4 regions of the Streptomyces sp. NPDC020780 genome follow, and region 1 is predicted to be linked to each of the others. Evidence: riboswitches for the same ligand, from Rfam matches in the RefSeq annotation. Region 1 holds a riboswitch; each other region holds the start of a gene.

Region 1 (3,736 bases):
CGCCGAACTCATCCACCGCAAGAGGGAGAATCCCGGCGACGACCTGATCTCGGGTCTGATCCGGGCGAGCGACCACGGTGAGCACCTCACCGAGAACGAGGCCGCGGCGATGGCGTTCATCCTTCTCTTCGCCGGTTTCGAGACGACCGTCAACCTGATCGGCAACGGTACCTACGCGCTGCTGCGTAACCCGGAGCAGCGCGGGCGACTGCAGCGCTCCCTCGCCGAGGGCGAGGAGGGCCTGCTGGCCACCGGCATCGAGGAACTGCTGCGGTACGACGGGCCTGTCGAGATGGCGACCTGGCGCTATGCCACCGAGCCCGTCACCCTCGGAGGTCAGGCCATCGCGGTCGGGGACCCCGTGCTCGTGGTCCTGGCCGCCGCGGACCGCGACCCGGAGCGATTCCGGGATGCGGACACCCTGGACCTCGCGCGGAGTGACAATCAGCACCTCGGATACGGGCACGGCATCCACTACTGCCTGGGAGCTCCCCTGGCCCGTCTGGAGGGGCGGACGGCGCTGGCCACCCTGCTGCGGCGCCTTCCTGACCTGCGGCTCGCTCCGGAAGCGGCCGACGTACGGTGGCGTGGAGGGCTCATCATGCGCGGACTGCGCACTCTTCCCGTGGAGTTCGATCCCGGACACCGGTCCGTCGGGAGTGACCCTCCGTCAAGTCTGTGATGTTCGCGTGATCTCCGCTGCATCGACTTGTGACACACGTTCGAGTCCGGCTAGGTTCACCGTTCGACTCACCAGCCACACGTCGGTCACACGGAAGGCAATCCCATGGGCTCCGCGAACGGCAGACACCGTCGCCCTCGTCAGGCACCCGCCATCGTCGTCGCCGCGGGCGTGACGGGATCGGCCATCGCCATCCCGCTGCTCGGTGCGGGCGGCGCCCACGCCGCCGAGGCGTCGACCTGGGACCGGGTCGCCGAGTGCGAGAGCGGTGGCACATGGAGTGCCGACCTGGGCAACGGCCAGTACGGCGGTCTCCAGTTCTCGCAGGACACCTGGTCGGCCTTCGGTGGTACGGCGTACGCGGCGCGGGCCGACCTCGCCAGCCGCTCGCAGCAGATCGCGGTCGCCGAGAAGGTTTTGGACGCCAAGGGGCCGCAGGCCTGGCCCAGTTGTGCGCTGATCTCCGGGCTCGCCGTGGACGGCACCCTGCCGGGTGTCGACCCGGGCGGCGATCCGGCCGCCGAGCCGTCGGACTCCGCGAGCCCCTCGGGCGCCCCCTCGCCGGAGGCGTCGGACCGTACCGGCGAGGCGGACGCGAAGGGCGGCACCGCCGCGGACGAGAAGGACCGGCCGAGCGGCACGACCGGCAAGCAGGACGAGCAGGGCAAGAGCGGCAGGGCCGACGCCGACTCGGCCGACCCGTCCTCGCCTTCCGCCACCCCCTCGCCCGCGGCATCCGAGGCTTCCCAGGGCTCCGGGCCCGCGCGGGGCGAGAGCGCCAAGGGCGGCAAGCACCGCGGTACGCCTGCCCCGGAGGCGAGCGCCGAGGCGGACGCCGGGAGCGCCCGCGAGTCCGGCCGGCACGCCTCGCGCGGCGACGCAGGGGCGCGCACGGGCGCGGAGGCGGGCACGGACGCCTCGTACACCGTCCGCGAGGGCGACAACCTCTGGGCGATCGCCGACGCGCAGGAACTGCCCGGCGGCTGGACGGCGCTGTACGAGGCCAACAAGGACGAGCTGGGTTCCGACCCCGACCTGATCCTCCCGGGCCAGAACCTCGACCTGAGCCTCCAGGGCGCCTCCGACTCCGCGCCTGCGGACGCCGGTACGGGTACGGGGAGCGGCGCGGAAGCCGCTGCCGGCAACTGATCGAAAACGGGAAAACACCCCGAAAGCGGGGGCAGTTCAGAGGCCTATGTCCACTTATGCGTAAGTGAGACATGGGTCTCTTTGCTTCAACTGGCGGTTCGCGCCCGCCCGGTCCGCCCATATCCGCTCCGACCTGCGGAAATCATCCATCTCCCCGGGGTGGTACGGGCTGATTGGTCGTTATGTCCATCTTTGAATGTCGGGCTTGCCTGTGTTTACGGTCGGAACCGCTCGCACCGCGGGCACCTTCGACCGTCACGCCGAATCCTGCCGTCGGACGAAGGGGACAGACGCGTAAAGCGCCGTAGGCAGGAGCGGGGGACCCAGGTAAGTGCCGGGCCCGGCCGTCGAGAGACGGGCGAGGACCGGCTCGGGGTGAAGTCGGCCGCGAGAGCGGGCGACCGGGCGACTCACAGCCCGAACCCGACAGCTCACCTCGTAGGCGTCGGTGAGGAGAACCATGCTGCTTTCCAGCAAGGGCAAGCACCGCCGCCCGTCCAAGGCCGTCCGTGTCGCCACCCTGGTCGGCGTGGCCGGTGCCGCCGTCGCCGTCCCCCTGATGGGTGCGACGGGCGCCTCAGCCGCTTCCGTCGCCACGTGGGACGCCGTCGCGCAGTGCGAGTCCGGCGGTAACTGGTCGATCAACACCGGCAACGGTTACTACGGCGGCCTGCAGTTCTCGGCGTCCAGCTGGGCCGCCGCCGGCGGCACGCAGTACGCCGCCCGGGCCGACCTGGCCTCCAAGGCGCAGCAGATAGCCACCGCCGAGAAGCTTCTCGCCATGCAGGGCCCGGGTGCCTGGGCCTGCGCCGGTGCCGGCGGCCTGACGAACGACGGTGTGGACCCGGGTGTCGACACCGGTTCCGCGAAGAACGGCGACACGGCCCCGCAGGCCGCGCCGGAGCGCAAGGCCGAGCAGCCCACCACGCGCAGCGAGACCCGCAAGGCCCCGGAGGCGGCGAAGACCGTCACCACCCCGACGGGCGGCAAGGTCAAGAAGGGTGACGGGGAGTACAAGGTGAAGGCGGGCGACACCCTCAGCAAGATCGCCGAGGCGAAGCACGTCAAGGGCGGCTGGCACAAGCTGTTCACGCTGAACGACGACATCGTCGAGAGCGCCGACCTCATCTTCCCGGGGCAGCAGCTCCACCTGAAGTAGTCCCGGGCCCTCCTCCTTCCCAGGGACGCGGGGTGCCCGGCGGCACCCTGCGTGCTGTCCGGCCCGGCGCGCTCACACCCCCCCGTGCGCGCCGGGCCGGAGGCGTGTCCGGGGCCTCGTAGGGCTGCCGGGTTCGCGGCTGACCGTTCAACCTTTGTAGCTACTGGCCGGTATTTCTTGGACCTTTGCCCGGAATGCAGGCTCTTGGGTCCTTTTTCGTCCCAGGGGACGGGCGGTCGGCCGACGGAGCGGGCCGGGCCGGTTAGGCTCGTGTCGCAAGGCCACAGTGACCCTGCACAACCAGTGTCATATCCCAGAAGGAGATGCCTCGTGCCGTCCATCGACGTCGTCGTAGCCAGGGAAATCCTCGACTCCCGGGGCAACCCCACGGTCGAGGTCGAGGTCGGCCTCGACGACGGCAGCACGGGTCGTGCTGCCGTTCCGTCCGGCGCCTCCACCGGTGCGTTCGAGGCCATCGAGCTTCGCGACGGCGACCCCAACCGCTACCACGGCAAGGGGGTCGAGAAGGCCGTCCTGGCCGTGATCGAGCAGATCGGCCCGGAGCTCGTCGGGTACGACGCCACCGAGCAGCGCCTCATCGACCAGGCGATGTTCGACCTCGACGCCACCGAGAACAAGGGCTCGCTCGGCGCCAACGCCATCCTCGGCGTCTCGCTCGCCGTGGCCCACGCGGCGTCCGAGGCCTCCGACCTCCCGCTGTTCCGCTACCTCGGCGGCCCGAACGC
Region 2 (3,736 bases), on a different contig from region 1:
GATCATGGCGCGGGCCCTGTCCGAGGGCACGGACAAGCACTCCGCGGAGGAGTTCGCCGCCGAGCTGGAGCGCTGCGGTGCCACGCTCGACGCGCACGCCGACCACCCCGGCATCCGGGTCTCCCTGGAAGTCCCGGTCTCCCGGCTGGCCAAGGCGCTCGGCCTGGTCGCCGAGGCGCTGCGCGCCCCGGCCCTCTCCGGGAGCGAGATCGAGCGCCTGGTGGGCAACCGGCTCGACGAGATCCCCCACGAGCAGGCCAACCCGGCCCGGCGCGCCGCCAAGCAGCTCTCCAAGGAGCTCTTCCCGGCCACGGCGCGCATGTCGCGCCCGCGCCAGGGCACCGAGGAGACGGTGCGCCGGATCGACGCCGAGGCCGTACGCGCCTTCTACGACGCCCATGTCCGCCCGTCCACGGCGACGGCGGTGGTCGTCGGTGACCTCACCGGCGTGGACCTGGACGCGCTCCTGGCCGACACGCTCGGCGACTGGTCGGGCAACACCGCCCAAGCCCGGCCCGTGCCGCCGATCACCGCGGACGACACCGGCCGCGTCGTCATCGTGGACCGGCCCGGTGCCGTTCAGACGCAGCTGCTGATCGGCCGGATCGGCGCGGACCGGCACGACAGCGTGTGGCCGGCCCAGGTCCTCGGCACGTACTGCCTGGGCGGCACCCTCACCTCGCGGCTGGACCGCGTGCTGCGTGAGGAGAAGGGCTACACGTACGGGGTCCGGGCCTTCGGTCAGGTCCTGCGCTCGGCGGCGCCCGGCTCCTCCACGGGGGCGACCGGCGCGGCGATGCTCGCCATCAGTGGTTCCGTGGACACGGAGTCCACCGGTCCCGCGCTGGCGGACCTGTGGACGGTCCTGCGGACCCTGGCGGCCGAAGGGCTCACCGACGCCGAGCGGGAGACCGCGGTGCAGAACCTCGTGGGGGTGGCCCCGCTGAAGTACGAGACGGCGGCCTCCGTCGCGGGCACCCTGGCCGACCAGGTGGAGCAGCACCTTCCGGACGACTACCAGGCCCGGCTGTACGCGCGCCTGGCAGAGACCGGCACCGTCGAGGCGACCGCCGCGGTGGTCAGCGCCTTCCCGGTGGACCGGCTGGTCACCGTCCTCGTCGGGGACGCCGCGCAGATCGCGGAGCCCGTCAGGGCACTGGGTATCGGCGAGGTGTCGGTCGTCAGCGGCTGACCCAGCGGCAGCGGACGGGCCCCGGCGAGTGAAGCCGCGCCGGGGCCCGTCTCTTTGTCCGGCTTGAGTGATGATCATCCGGTATGCCCTGTGGGATGTGTGACAAAAGCCCGTCTTCGTTTGGTGAACGACAGGCGCCCGTCCTAGCGTCGGCTCGGCTGTCCGCCGGACATCAGCCGCGACCGCGGCACCGGGCAGCCATCGCCGAGTCCCCGTCAGGCGCGAGCCTGGGGAGCCGGGGACCCACGCAGTCCCTGGGGTGAATCGGGCCCCTGCGTCCCGTGCGGGACGCAGGGGCCCGTAGGAGACCTTCCTGCTCCGAACCCGTCAGCTAACCCGGTAGGCGAGAAGGAAGGAAAGGATCAACTCCTCCATGGCGTTCACCCGTGCCACCGGGAAGCACCGTGCCCCGAGCCGCCTGTCGCGCCACGGCGCCCGGGCCGTCGGCATCGCGGCCCTGGCCACCGTCGGCGCCACGGCGTCCCCCGCCCTCGCCGCCGACTCCGACGCCCCCGCAGTCAGCACCACCGGACTGACCCAGGCCGTCGCCATCGACACCACCCTCGCCGCTCAGATCGAGGCCCAGGCCGAGGCCCAGCAGCACCAGGCCGACCTGGCGGCGCAGGCCGAGGCGGAGGCCCGTGCGAAGGCCGAGGCGAAGCGCAAGGCGGAGGCCCGTGCCGCCGAGGTGCGCGAGGAGAAGGCACGCGCCGCCCGCGCCGCGGAGCGCGCCCGGCTCAACGCCTTCCACCTCCCGGTCGCCGGTTCGTACGTGACCACCGGCTACAAGTCGGGCGGCTCCCTCTGGTCCTCCGGCAGCCACTCCGGTGTGGACTTCCGCGCCGCCTCCGGCACCTCCGTGGTCGCGGTCGGCGCCGGCACGGTCGTCGAGGCGGGCTGGGGCGGTGCGTACGGCAACAACATCGTGCTCCGGATGGCGGACGGCACGTACACCCAGTACGGCCACCTCTCCTCGATCGGCGTCTCCGTCGGCCAGAGCGTCGCCTCGGGTGAGCGGATAGGCCTCTCGGGCTCGACGGGCAACTCCACGGGGCCGCACCTGCACTTCGAGGCGCGGACGAGCCCGGAGTACGGCTCGGACATGGACCCTGTCGCATACCTCCGCGCCCACGGCGTCCAGGTCTGACAGGTCCGGCGCCCGGGACGGCCCCCGGTCGGCGCGGCGCCACTCCACCGAAGGCCCCAAGCCCGCCGGGGCCTTCGGCGTGCCCCGGCGACCCCACGGACCCCACGGACCCCACAGACCCTTCCGGATCCGCATCTGGCCGAAGCCGTCCGTGGCCAGAAGATATCCATGAATTCGACCCCGCCGTCGGGAATTACGGCGGATTGCAATAGAGTCACAGAACAGGCGTCGATCGGCCGCGTTCCGCGGGGATCAAGGCGGAGGTTCGGACATGCGTATTCCCGCGCATTCGGTATGCACGGCTGTCCGTGACGACATCGTCTCCGGTGTCTTCGCGCGCGGCAGCCGCCTGACCGAAGAGGTACTCGCGCGTCGTTACGGCGTCTCCCGCGTCCCGGTGCGCGAGGCGCTGCGCACCCTGGAGTCCGAGGGGTTCGTCGTCACCCGCCGGCACGCCGGCGCCTGCGTGGCCGAGCCCACGGAAGAGGAGGCAGCCGACCTGCTGGAGATCCGGATGCTCCTGGAGCCGCTGGGCGCCGCGCGAGCCGCGCAGCGCCGCAGCGAGGCACACCTCAAGGTGCTCCGCGGGCTGGTCAGGCTGGGGCAGGAGCGGGTGCGGCGCGGGGAGGGGGAGGATCTGCGCTCGCTGGGCGGCTGGTTCCACGAGACGCTGGCCCAGGCGTCCGGCAGCCCCGCGCTGATCGCGCTGCTCACCCAGCTCCGCCACAAGATCGCCTGGATGTACACCGTCGAGCAGCCGGTCCGGCCCGCCGACTCGTGGGCCGAGCACGGAGCCATCGTGGACGCCGTGGCCCGCGGAGATGCGGAACGCGCCAGGGCCCTCGCCGCCCAGCACGCCGAACGCGCCACCGCCGCGCACCGGCTGCGCCGCGTGGGCCGGACGGGGCGCGCGGCGACGGGCGGAACGCGGGTGAGCACTTCGCAACACGCCGTAAACATCGTGGGGCTACGCCATTAACAACGGCGCCGTATACAAAGAAGGTAATTCCCGGGGGATTTCTTTCTGCTGCCCTTCTTCAGGATTTACCGGCCGCTCGGCGGTCATTGAAGGCGGGTTCCGGTACACCCGGGAACGGGAAAGCCGCGGCTCCCGGGAAAGGGATGCCGCGGCTCAGGTGCCCAAGAGGCTCCGGCGGAAACCAGCCGGATCAGACGGTCTCGGGAAGCTCGTCCAGGCCCTCGGCGACCAGCTTCGCCAGACGGTCCAGGGCAGCCTCGGCGTCGTCGGCCTCGGACGCGAGCACGATCTCCTCGCCGCCCTGGGCGCCCAGGCCGAGTACCGCGAGCATGGAGGCCGCGTTGACCGGGTTTCCGTCGGCCTTGGCGATCGTCACGGGGATGCCGGAGGCCGTGGCGGCACGGACGAAGATGGAAGC
Region 3 (3,736 bases), on a different contig from region 1:
AGGACTGACATGTCTGATTCAGAGGACTACGACCCGCTCACACCCCGCCGACCGAAGGGGCAGGACACCCACGAGCGCAAGATGCCACGGGGTGTGATCATCCGTCTTTTCGCCTACCTGGTGGCCGGACACGTCGTCGCCGCGTTCCTCTTCCTGCTGTTCACCGTGGCGGGCAAGGGCTGACGGGCCGGCTGTCACCGGGGGGTGTGACGGCTCGGCGACGCGCCGGGTGACCGCCTGGGCGCCAGGGTGCGGGTGGCGTCCGGCGCGTTCAGGCCGGTGCCGTCCGCCGACTGCCAGGTGCCCGGGGCTGCCGCCCGCCGTGTCGGGGTGTCGCCCCGGTGCCAAGGGTGATGATGGTGAACGGCGCGTCGCCGGAGCTGCGGTCACGCGTCCTCGACGAGGCGCTCGCGCAGCCTCTCGCGGGTCTCCGGGGAGAGCTTCAAGCCGTCCCGGAGGTAGCGGTCCGTGCTGCCCCAGTTCTCCTCGATCGCGGCAAAGGCGGCGGCGAGGTACTCGGAGCGCGCTCCGAAGAGCGGATTCAAGAGCTCCAGGACCTCCTGCGACATCCCCGCCGACGACGTGTCGCTCCGCCGGATCCGGTATCGGCGGTGCGTGTCGTCGGACTTGAGGTAGTCCGCCTCGATGGCTTCCCGCTCGACGCCGACGGCGAGGAGCGAGACCGCGACCGACAGGCCGGCCCGGTCCTTGCCCGCCGCGCAGTGCATGAGCGCCGGAACACTGTCCTCGGCCAGTGCGTGCAGCACGCGGCTGTGTTCCGCGGTGCGGTCCGTGATGATGGCCCGGTACGAGGCGATCATGCGCGCGGTCCCCTTGCCGTCGGCGAGGATCGAACGCAGCTGCCGGATGTCGCCGTCCCGTACCAGCCGCCAGAACTCGGCGCCGTCCGCCGGGTCGGAGAGCGGAATGCTGACGTTCCGGACGCCCGGCAGCTCCACGTCATGGCCGTCGAGCTTGTGGTCGGCGGCGTTACGGAAGTCGAAGACGGTGTGCAGGCCCAGGCCGGCCAGGAACGCGGCGTCCGACTCCGTGGCGTGCGCCAGGTGGCCGCTGCGGTAGAGGCGCCCCTGGCGCACCCTCCGGCCGTCGACGGTCGGGAGCCCGCCCACATCGCGGAAGTTGCGGACACCGGTGAGCTCGGCATCGGCCGGCGGAACCTCTGGCAGCTGCGTCACAAGGACTCCTGGAGTGTCTGGTGCCGGCGCCGCTCGCCGGCGAAGGGCACGCTCGCGACGATACGACACGGGGGCGCCGGGCCATGGCCGTGCCCTCGGCCGATGCGCGTGCCCTCACCCGGGTGTGCCGGGGGTGCGAAGGCTGTGTCCGTATTGGTGCATTTAGGCGAACATGCCGGTCTTATGCGGGAGATGGAAGGTCCCGGGTGAGCGGGATCATATCCGTGACGGTGTGTGGCGGAAAGGCCGACGGGTATTCCCCGCGCCGCGCGGAAAGCCAAGATCCGTAATCCACGGAGTGTGACGGGAATTCCGTACCGGAATTGAGGCGCGCATTCCGGTCGGGAGCCGGTGGCTTGTTCACCCCGTCCCCACTCGCTTACGGTCACCGTCAATCCGGACGGAACGCCTAATCCTGCCGCCGCCCGGAATCCGCACCGACCCACGTGTGGCAGGAGCGGGGGAACCAGGTAAGCCGCCGACCGGGAGATCCGGACGGCTCGGGGTCAAGTCGCGTCCGACGCGGCCGGGCATCTCCAGTCCGAACCCGACAGCTCACCTCGCAGGCGCCGGAGAGGAAAGCACCATGCCCGCACAGGGTAAGCACCGCCGTACGAAGACCGGGCCGATCTCCCGAGGCGTCATAGCCGCGGGGGCCGGCGGCGCCGTACTCGCCCTTCCGCTGATCGGCGCCACCGGCGCCCACGCCGCGGAGCAGGCCGCCCCGGCCACCAAGCCCGCAGCCGCGGCCGCGGCGCAGTCCGCGCCGGCCGCTCCGGCCGCGAAGAAGGAGAGCGTCACCGCGACCTACTCCGTCGTCCCGGGCGACTACCTGGCGAAGATCGCGTCCGCCCAGAAGATCAAGGGTGGCTGGCAGAAGCTGTACAAGGACAACCGCGAGGTCGTCGGCGACAACCCGAGCCTGATCTTCCCGGGCATGAAGCTGACCCTCGGCGCCGAGGCGTCCGCTCCCGCCGCGAAGGCCGCACCCACCAAGGCGGCACCCACCAAGGCGGAGCCGGCGCCGAAGGCTGCCGCCCCCGTGGAGAAGGCGGCCGCGGTGACGGACGCCGCCGAAACCACCGCCGCCGCGAGCAACAGCTCCGGCTACACCACCCCGGTGGCCGACGCCAACGTCACCACCCAGTACCACGCCTCCGGCTCCAGCTGGGCCAGCGGCTACCACACGGGATCCGACTTCCAGGCGGCCTCCGGTACCAGCGTCCGGTCCATCGGCCCCGGCACCGTCGTCTCGGCCGGGTGGAGCGGCTCGTACGGGAACGAGGTCGTCATCCAGCACAGCGACGGCATGTACTCCCAGTACGGCCACCTGTCCTCGCTGGACGTCTCCGCCGGCCAGACCGTCACCGGCGGCCAGCAGATCGGCCTCTCCGGCAGCACCGGCAACTCCACCGGCCCGCACCTGCACTTCGAGGTCCGCACCGGTCCGAGCTACGGCTCGGACGTCGACCCCATCGCCTACCTGCGCTCGCACGGCGTCTCCATCTGACGCGACCGCGTAGGTGCGGCAGTTCAGCAGAGGGACCGAGTAAGAGGGCGGTGCGCGGCGGCGCACCGCCCTCTTCCTTATTCCTGCTTTACCGAAACCTGACCAGGTGGTCTTTCTCACCACCCGTCAACCCCTCATTACGGTCGCGTAGGTCACATTCTACGGTGCAGGATATGCGCTTGTGGCAGACGATTCGAGAAACAGACAACGAGGCGTCATCGGGTCGTACGCAGCGATCGGCGACAGCTTCACCGAAGGCGTCGGAGACCCCGGCCCAGACGGGAGGCTCGTCGGCTGGGCGGACCGGTTCGCGGTGCTCCTCGCCGACCAGCTCCCGGTTCCGGAGGCCGGCCCGGTGGACGACCCGCACGGGCATTTCCGCTACGCCAATCTCGCCGTACGCGGACGCCTCCTCGACCAGATCGTCGAGGAACAGGTGCCCCGCGCCAAGGAACTGGCCCCCGACCTGGTCAGCTTCTGCGCGGGAGGCAACGACATCATCCGGCCGGGCTCCGACCCGGACGACGTGGCCGAACGCTTCGAGCGCGCGGTCGCCGACCTGACACAGGCGGTCGGCACCGTCATGGTCACCACCGGCTTCGACACCCGCGGTATCCCGGTACTCCGGCACCTGCGCGGCAAGATCGCCACGTACACCGCCCATGTCCGGTCCATCGCCGACCGCTACGACTGCCCGGTCCTGGACCTGTGGTCGCTGCGGTCCGTCCAGGACAGGCGTGCCTGGGACGCCGACCGGCTGCACCTCTCCGCCGAGGGACACACCAGGGTCGCGCTTCGGGCCGCCCAGGTCCTCGGGATCGAGGTGCCGGCCGATCCCGACCAGGGGTGGCCGCCGCAGTTGCAGCGCGGCACGCTCGAGGTGCGCCGCGACGACATCCACTGGGCGCGCGAGTACCTCGTCCCGTGGATCGGGCGGCGGCTGCGCGGCGAGTCGTCGGGGGACCACGTCGAGGCCAAGCGTCCCGATCTGCTCCCCCTGTGATAGCGGTGCGTGACCGGGACCACGCCG
Region 4 (3,736 bases), on a different contig from region 1:
GAAGACAGAGGCCCGGATCCTTCCAAGGATCCGGGCCTCTGTCGTATGCCCGTACGCACCCGGCCGGGGCCTCCGTCGCCCGCAAGGTGTTCTTGTCGGTGCGCTGGACCTTGACGCCCCTGACGGCCAGGGCGCTCTCGTCCGGTTCGGCGGTGGCTGCCGTTGTGGCCGTCGCCCGCGACGGTGGTCACCCGGTCGTACGTCATCGGCGCCGGCGAGATGTATGTCGCCGACGAGCGCTTCGGAAAGAACTACGATCGGTAGGGGGACGGTACCGCCGTCCCGTACGGGATGCACTGACGATGTACGCGCGGCACCGACCCTCCGACTGACCTCCGGAGGCCGGGGCTCCGGCGTGCTCCTCCCTTCGGCCGATGCCGTTGTGCCGCACGGCGCGGCGACGGTCAGCCTGGGCGGGGCGCGGTACCGTCCGCAGCCGTGGGCGGACCGGGTAGGAGTGCACAGGTGGGGAAGCGGGAAAAACGGGGCGGGGCGGCCTTCGGCACACCCCGGGCGCGGCGGCTCGTGCGCTTGCTGCCGGCCCTGATGATCGTGGTCGGAGTCGTCTTCGACACCGTGACGCCGGCCGCGGTCACGGCCGTCCCGTTCTTCGCCGCGGCTCCGCTGCTCGCCGCCCCCTTCTTCTCGATGGCCAGCACGCTCCGTACCGGCGTCGCCGCGGTCCTCGTCGTCCTCGCCATCCGGCTCTCCGACGGCACGCTCGCCAGGGTCGTGCCGGTCACCGACCTGCTCACCCTGATCACCGTCTCCGGGCTCGCCCTCGTCATCAACGCCGTCGTACGGCGCAGCAACGAGCAGCTGGCCTCGGCCCGCGCCGTCGCGGCCACCGCGATGCGGGCGGTGCTCCCGGCGCCGGACGACCGCATCGGCGGGCTGCTGGTTGCGGCACGGTACGAGGCGGCCCAGGCGGACGAGTTCGTCGGCGGTGACCTGTTCGCCGTCGCGGACACACCGCACGGGGTCCGGCTGGTCGTGGGGGACGTACGCGGCAAGGGGCTGGAGGCCGTGGGGGCGGTGGCCGTGGTGATCGGGGCGTTCCGGGAGGCGGCCGAGCAGGAGCTGTCGCTGGAGGGCGTGGCCCAGCGGCTGGAGCGCGCGCTGGCGCGGGAGGGCACGCGGCGTGGCGGGCTCGACACCATGGAGGGGTTCGTCACCGCCGTACTCGCCGAGATCCCGGCGGGTTCGGACACGGTGCGGATCGTCAACCGCGGTCACCCCGAGCCGATCCTGCTGCACGGAGACGGGGCGCTCGACGTGTTGTCGCCCAGTGCTCCCGCCCTGCCGATCGGCATGGGGCTGGACGTGTGGCCGGACCGGTCGGACGAGTGGGCCATGCCGCCCGGGGCGACGCTTCTGGTGTTCACGGACGGCCTCTCCGAGGCCCGGAACGCGGACGGTGCCTTCTACGACCCGGCGGACCGGCTGCGTGGCCGGATCTTCCCCGGACCCGACGAGCTGCTCTCCGCCCTCACCGACGACGTACGGCTGCACACCGGGGGCCGGTCCACGGACGACATGGCGCTCCTGGCGGTCGGGCGGCCCGCCCGGGGGCAGCCGGAGCGGCGGACGACGGTGAAGATCGTGGGGAGGGGCGAGGGATGACCGCTGCGACTGTCCGTGATCGAAGGACGCCGCTACGCATAACGTTTGACACTCCGTCAGAAACTGATGGTCGGTAAAGGGATATGCAACTCGTCCGTTTGTGACCGTTTCACCCATAAAAATGCAGGTCGTAGGCGTGAATGATCACCTGGAACGGCTTGGAATCGGGCCCTGGTCTCTATTAACGTTCGATAACGCAGCGCGGTTGTCCCAGTCGTCGCCAGAGGCGGCACCGTGCGCGAGCGCCGAATTCCGCAAGGGAACCGGGGAACCACCTACATGGGGTGAATCGGGCACCTGCGTCTCGTGAGAGACGAAGGGACCCGTAGGAGACCTTCCTGCTCCGAACCCGTCAGCTAACCCGGTAGGCGAGAAGGAAGGAAAGGAGTGCGCCCACGTGGCGTCCAATCAGCCTGCCCCCGAGGCCCCGTCACCCTTCAGGACCGACTCGTTCGGTGGCGAGGAGAGGACCTGGGACGAGTGGAATCCCACCGAGGAATCCATCCGCCCCGTGCGCGGCAGGCACCGCGTAGCCAAGCAGCGAGGTCTCGCCCGTAGCTCCACCGTCCTCGGCGTCGGTGTCATCGCGGCCGTCGGCGCGGGCGGCATGGCCACCGCGCAGAGCAAGCCGCCGGTCTCCATCTCTCTTCCCGATTCCATCGCGGACAAGCTTCCCGACGCCACGTCCCTTCCCGGCGTGGGCGCTTTCATGTCCGACGAGGCCGAAGCGGACCACGAGACCCTCGCCGCCTCCGCCCCGCTGACCACGGCCGGCATCACCGCCGCCGAGGCGGAGGGGGGAACCACCGACGCCGGTGAGGCCCTGCGGGCGCGCATCCTCCAGCAGGCCGAGCAGCAGCAGGCCGGAGCCGATGCCGAGGCCAGGGCCGCGCAGGAGAAGGCCGCCGCCGAGGAGGCCGCGGCCCAGGCCGCCAAGCAGCAGAGCAAGGCCGAGGCCCAGGCCGCGGCCGAGAAGAAGGCGGCGGAGGAGGCTGCGAGGAAGAAGGCCGAGGCCGAGCGCCTCGCCAAGCTCGCCGCCAGCTACGCCATCCCCACGTCCTCGTACACGATCACGTCGACCTACGGCCAGGCCGGATCGATGTGGTCCTCCGGCTACCACACCGGGCTGGACTTCGCCGCGCCGACCGGCACCCCGGTCAAGGCGGTCCACGGCGGAACGGTGAAGTCGGCCGGCTGGTCCGGCTCGTACGGCTACCGCACGGTCCTCGAGCTCGAGGACGGTACGGAGGTCTGGTACTGCCACCAGTCCTCGATGGACGTCACGGCCGGTCAGACGGTCAGCACGGGTGACACCATCGGACGCGTCGGCGCCACCGGCAATGTGACGGGCCCGCACCTCCACCTCGAGGTCCACACCGCGGACGGCTCGGGCATCGACCCGATGAGCTGGCTGCGCAGCAAGGGCCTGTCGATCTGACCGCCCGCGCCGGCGTACGGCGCACCCGAACCCCGGCGGCCCTGACGCACACCCCCCGACGTCAGGGCCGCCGGTCTGCGTACGGCAGGGGGCGGCGTGGGTGCCGCGCCTGGTTGTCCGGGGTCCGGGGGTGCCGGCTGGGCGGGTGCCGGGTCTGCGTCCGGGGGCCCGCCCGCTGCGTCGGACCGCCCGTGCGGGTACCGCCCCTGGCTGTTCCGGGTCTGCGGGTGCCTGGTCTGCGGGTGCCGGGTCTGCGTCCGCGGGAACCCGCTCGTGCGCGCCGGGTGGCCCTACCGGGGCGGCGGGTGGTGGCCGCCCGGCTGCTGACCGCCGGTGTGCAGATAGGGGTTGGGGCCGCCGTAGTGCCGGTGCGGCGGTGGGAGCTGCTGCGGATACGGCCGGTCGTAGGGCAGTTGGCGGGGGAACGGGCCGGGCGGAGGCATCCGGTGGGCGCGTATCCGGCCCGTCGCGTGGGCCGCGTACGTCAGGGCCGGGCCCGCGACGTCCCGGCGCTGCCACAGATGGTGCAGCAACTCCTGCTCCCGTACGGCGAACTCATGGCCCGCTCCGTCGTGGCGGGCCCTGCGGCGCAGCATCGCCAGCGAGGTCGCGAACAGCTCGTACTCCGCTACCGCGCGGGCCGCGGCCCTGCCCCGGGCACGGTCCGGCTGGCTG

The links. A riboswitch is a leader RNA that binds a small molecule or an ion and turns the genes downstream of it on or off. The one in region 1 is predicted to bind cyclic di-AMP.
Positions count from the first base shown of each region.
Region 2: another riboswitch for cyclic di-AMP. It lies ahead of ACH4VO_RS12385 (M23 family metallopeptidase); the one in region 1 lies ahead of ACH4VO_RS20625 (transglycosylase family protein).
Region 3: another riboswitch for cyclic di-AMP. It lies ahead of ACH4VO_RS25250 (LysM peptidoglycan-binding domain-containing M23 family metallopeptidase); the one in region 1 lies ahead of ACH4VO_RS20625 (transglycosylase family protein).
Region 4: another riboswitch for cyclic di-AMP. It lies ahead of ACH4VO_RS29565 (M23 family metallopeptidase); the one in region 1 lies ahead of ACH4VO_RS20625 (transglycosylase family protein).

Region 1 covers NZ_JBIRTB010000010.1:86,261-89,996, reverse strand. Annotated here, with positions in the region: gene ACH4VO_RS20635 (cytochrome P450) at 1-682, shown strand, start outside; gene ACH4VO_RS20630 (transglycosylase family protein) at 788-1,831, shown strand; cyclic di-AMP (ydaO/yuaA leader) riboswitch at 2,122-2,291, shown strand; gene ACH4VO_RS20625 (transglycosylase family protein) at 2,292-2,990, shown strand; gene eno (phosphopyruvate hydratase) at 3,321-3,736, shown strand, end outside.
Region 2 covers NZ_JBIRTB010000005.1:383,096-386,831, reverse strand. Annotated here, with positions in the region: gene ACH4VO_RS12390 (pitrilysin family protein) at 1-1,192, shown strand, start outside; cyclic di-AMP (ydaO/yuaA leader) riboswitch at 1,385-1,552, shown strand; gene ACH4VO_RS12385 (M23 family metallopeptidase) at 1,566-2,339, shown strand; gene ACH4VO_RS12380 (GntR family transcriptional regulator) at 2,611-3,318, shown strand; gene ACH4VO_RS12375 (HPr family phosphocarrier protein) at 3,509-3,736, opposite strand, start outside.
Region 3 covers NZ_JBIRTB010000014.1:91,949-95,684, reverse strand. Annotated here, with positions in the region: gene ACH4VO_RS25260 (DUF6126 family protein) at 10-183, shown strand; gene ACH4VO_RS25255 (tyrosine-protein phosphatase) at 387-1,196, opposite strand; cyclic di-AMP (ydaO/yuaA leader) riboswitch at 1,622-1,780, shown strand; gene ACH4VO_RS25250 (LysM peptidoglycan-binding domain-containing M23 family metallopeptidase) at 1,783-2,706, shown strand; gene ACH4VO_RS25245 (SGNH/GDSL hydrolase family protein) at 2,888-3,709, shown strand.
Region 4 covers NZ_JBIRTB010000021.1:17,873-21,608, reverse strand. Annotated here, with positions in the region: partial or broken gene ACH4VO_RS29575 (TipAS antibiotic-recognition domain-containing protein) at 187-332, shown strand; gene ACH4VO_RS29570 (PP2C family protein-serine/threonine phosphatase) at 466-1,623, shown strand; cyclic di-AMP (ydaO/yuaA leader) riboswitch at 1,857-2,009, shown strand; gene ACH4VO_RS29565 (M23 family metallopeptidase) at 2,021-3,061, shown strand; gene ACH4VO_RS29560 (PrsW family intramembrane metalloprotease) at 3,352-3,736, opposite strand, start outside.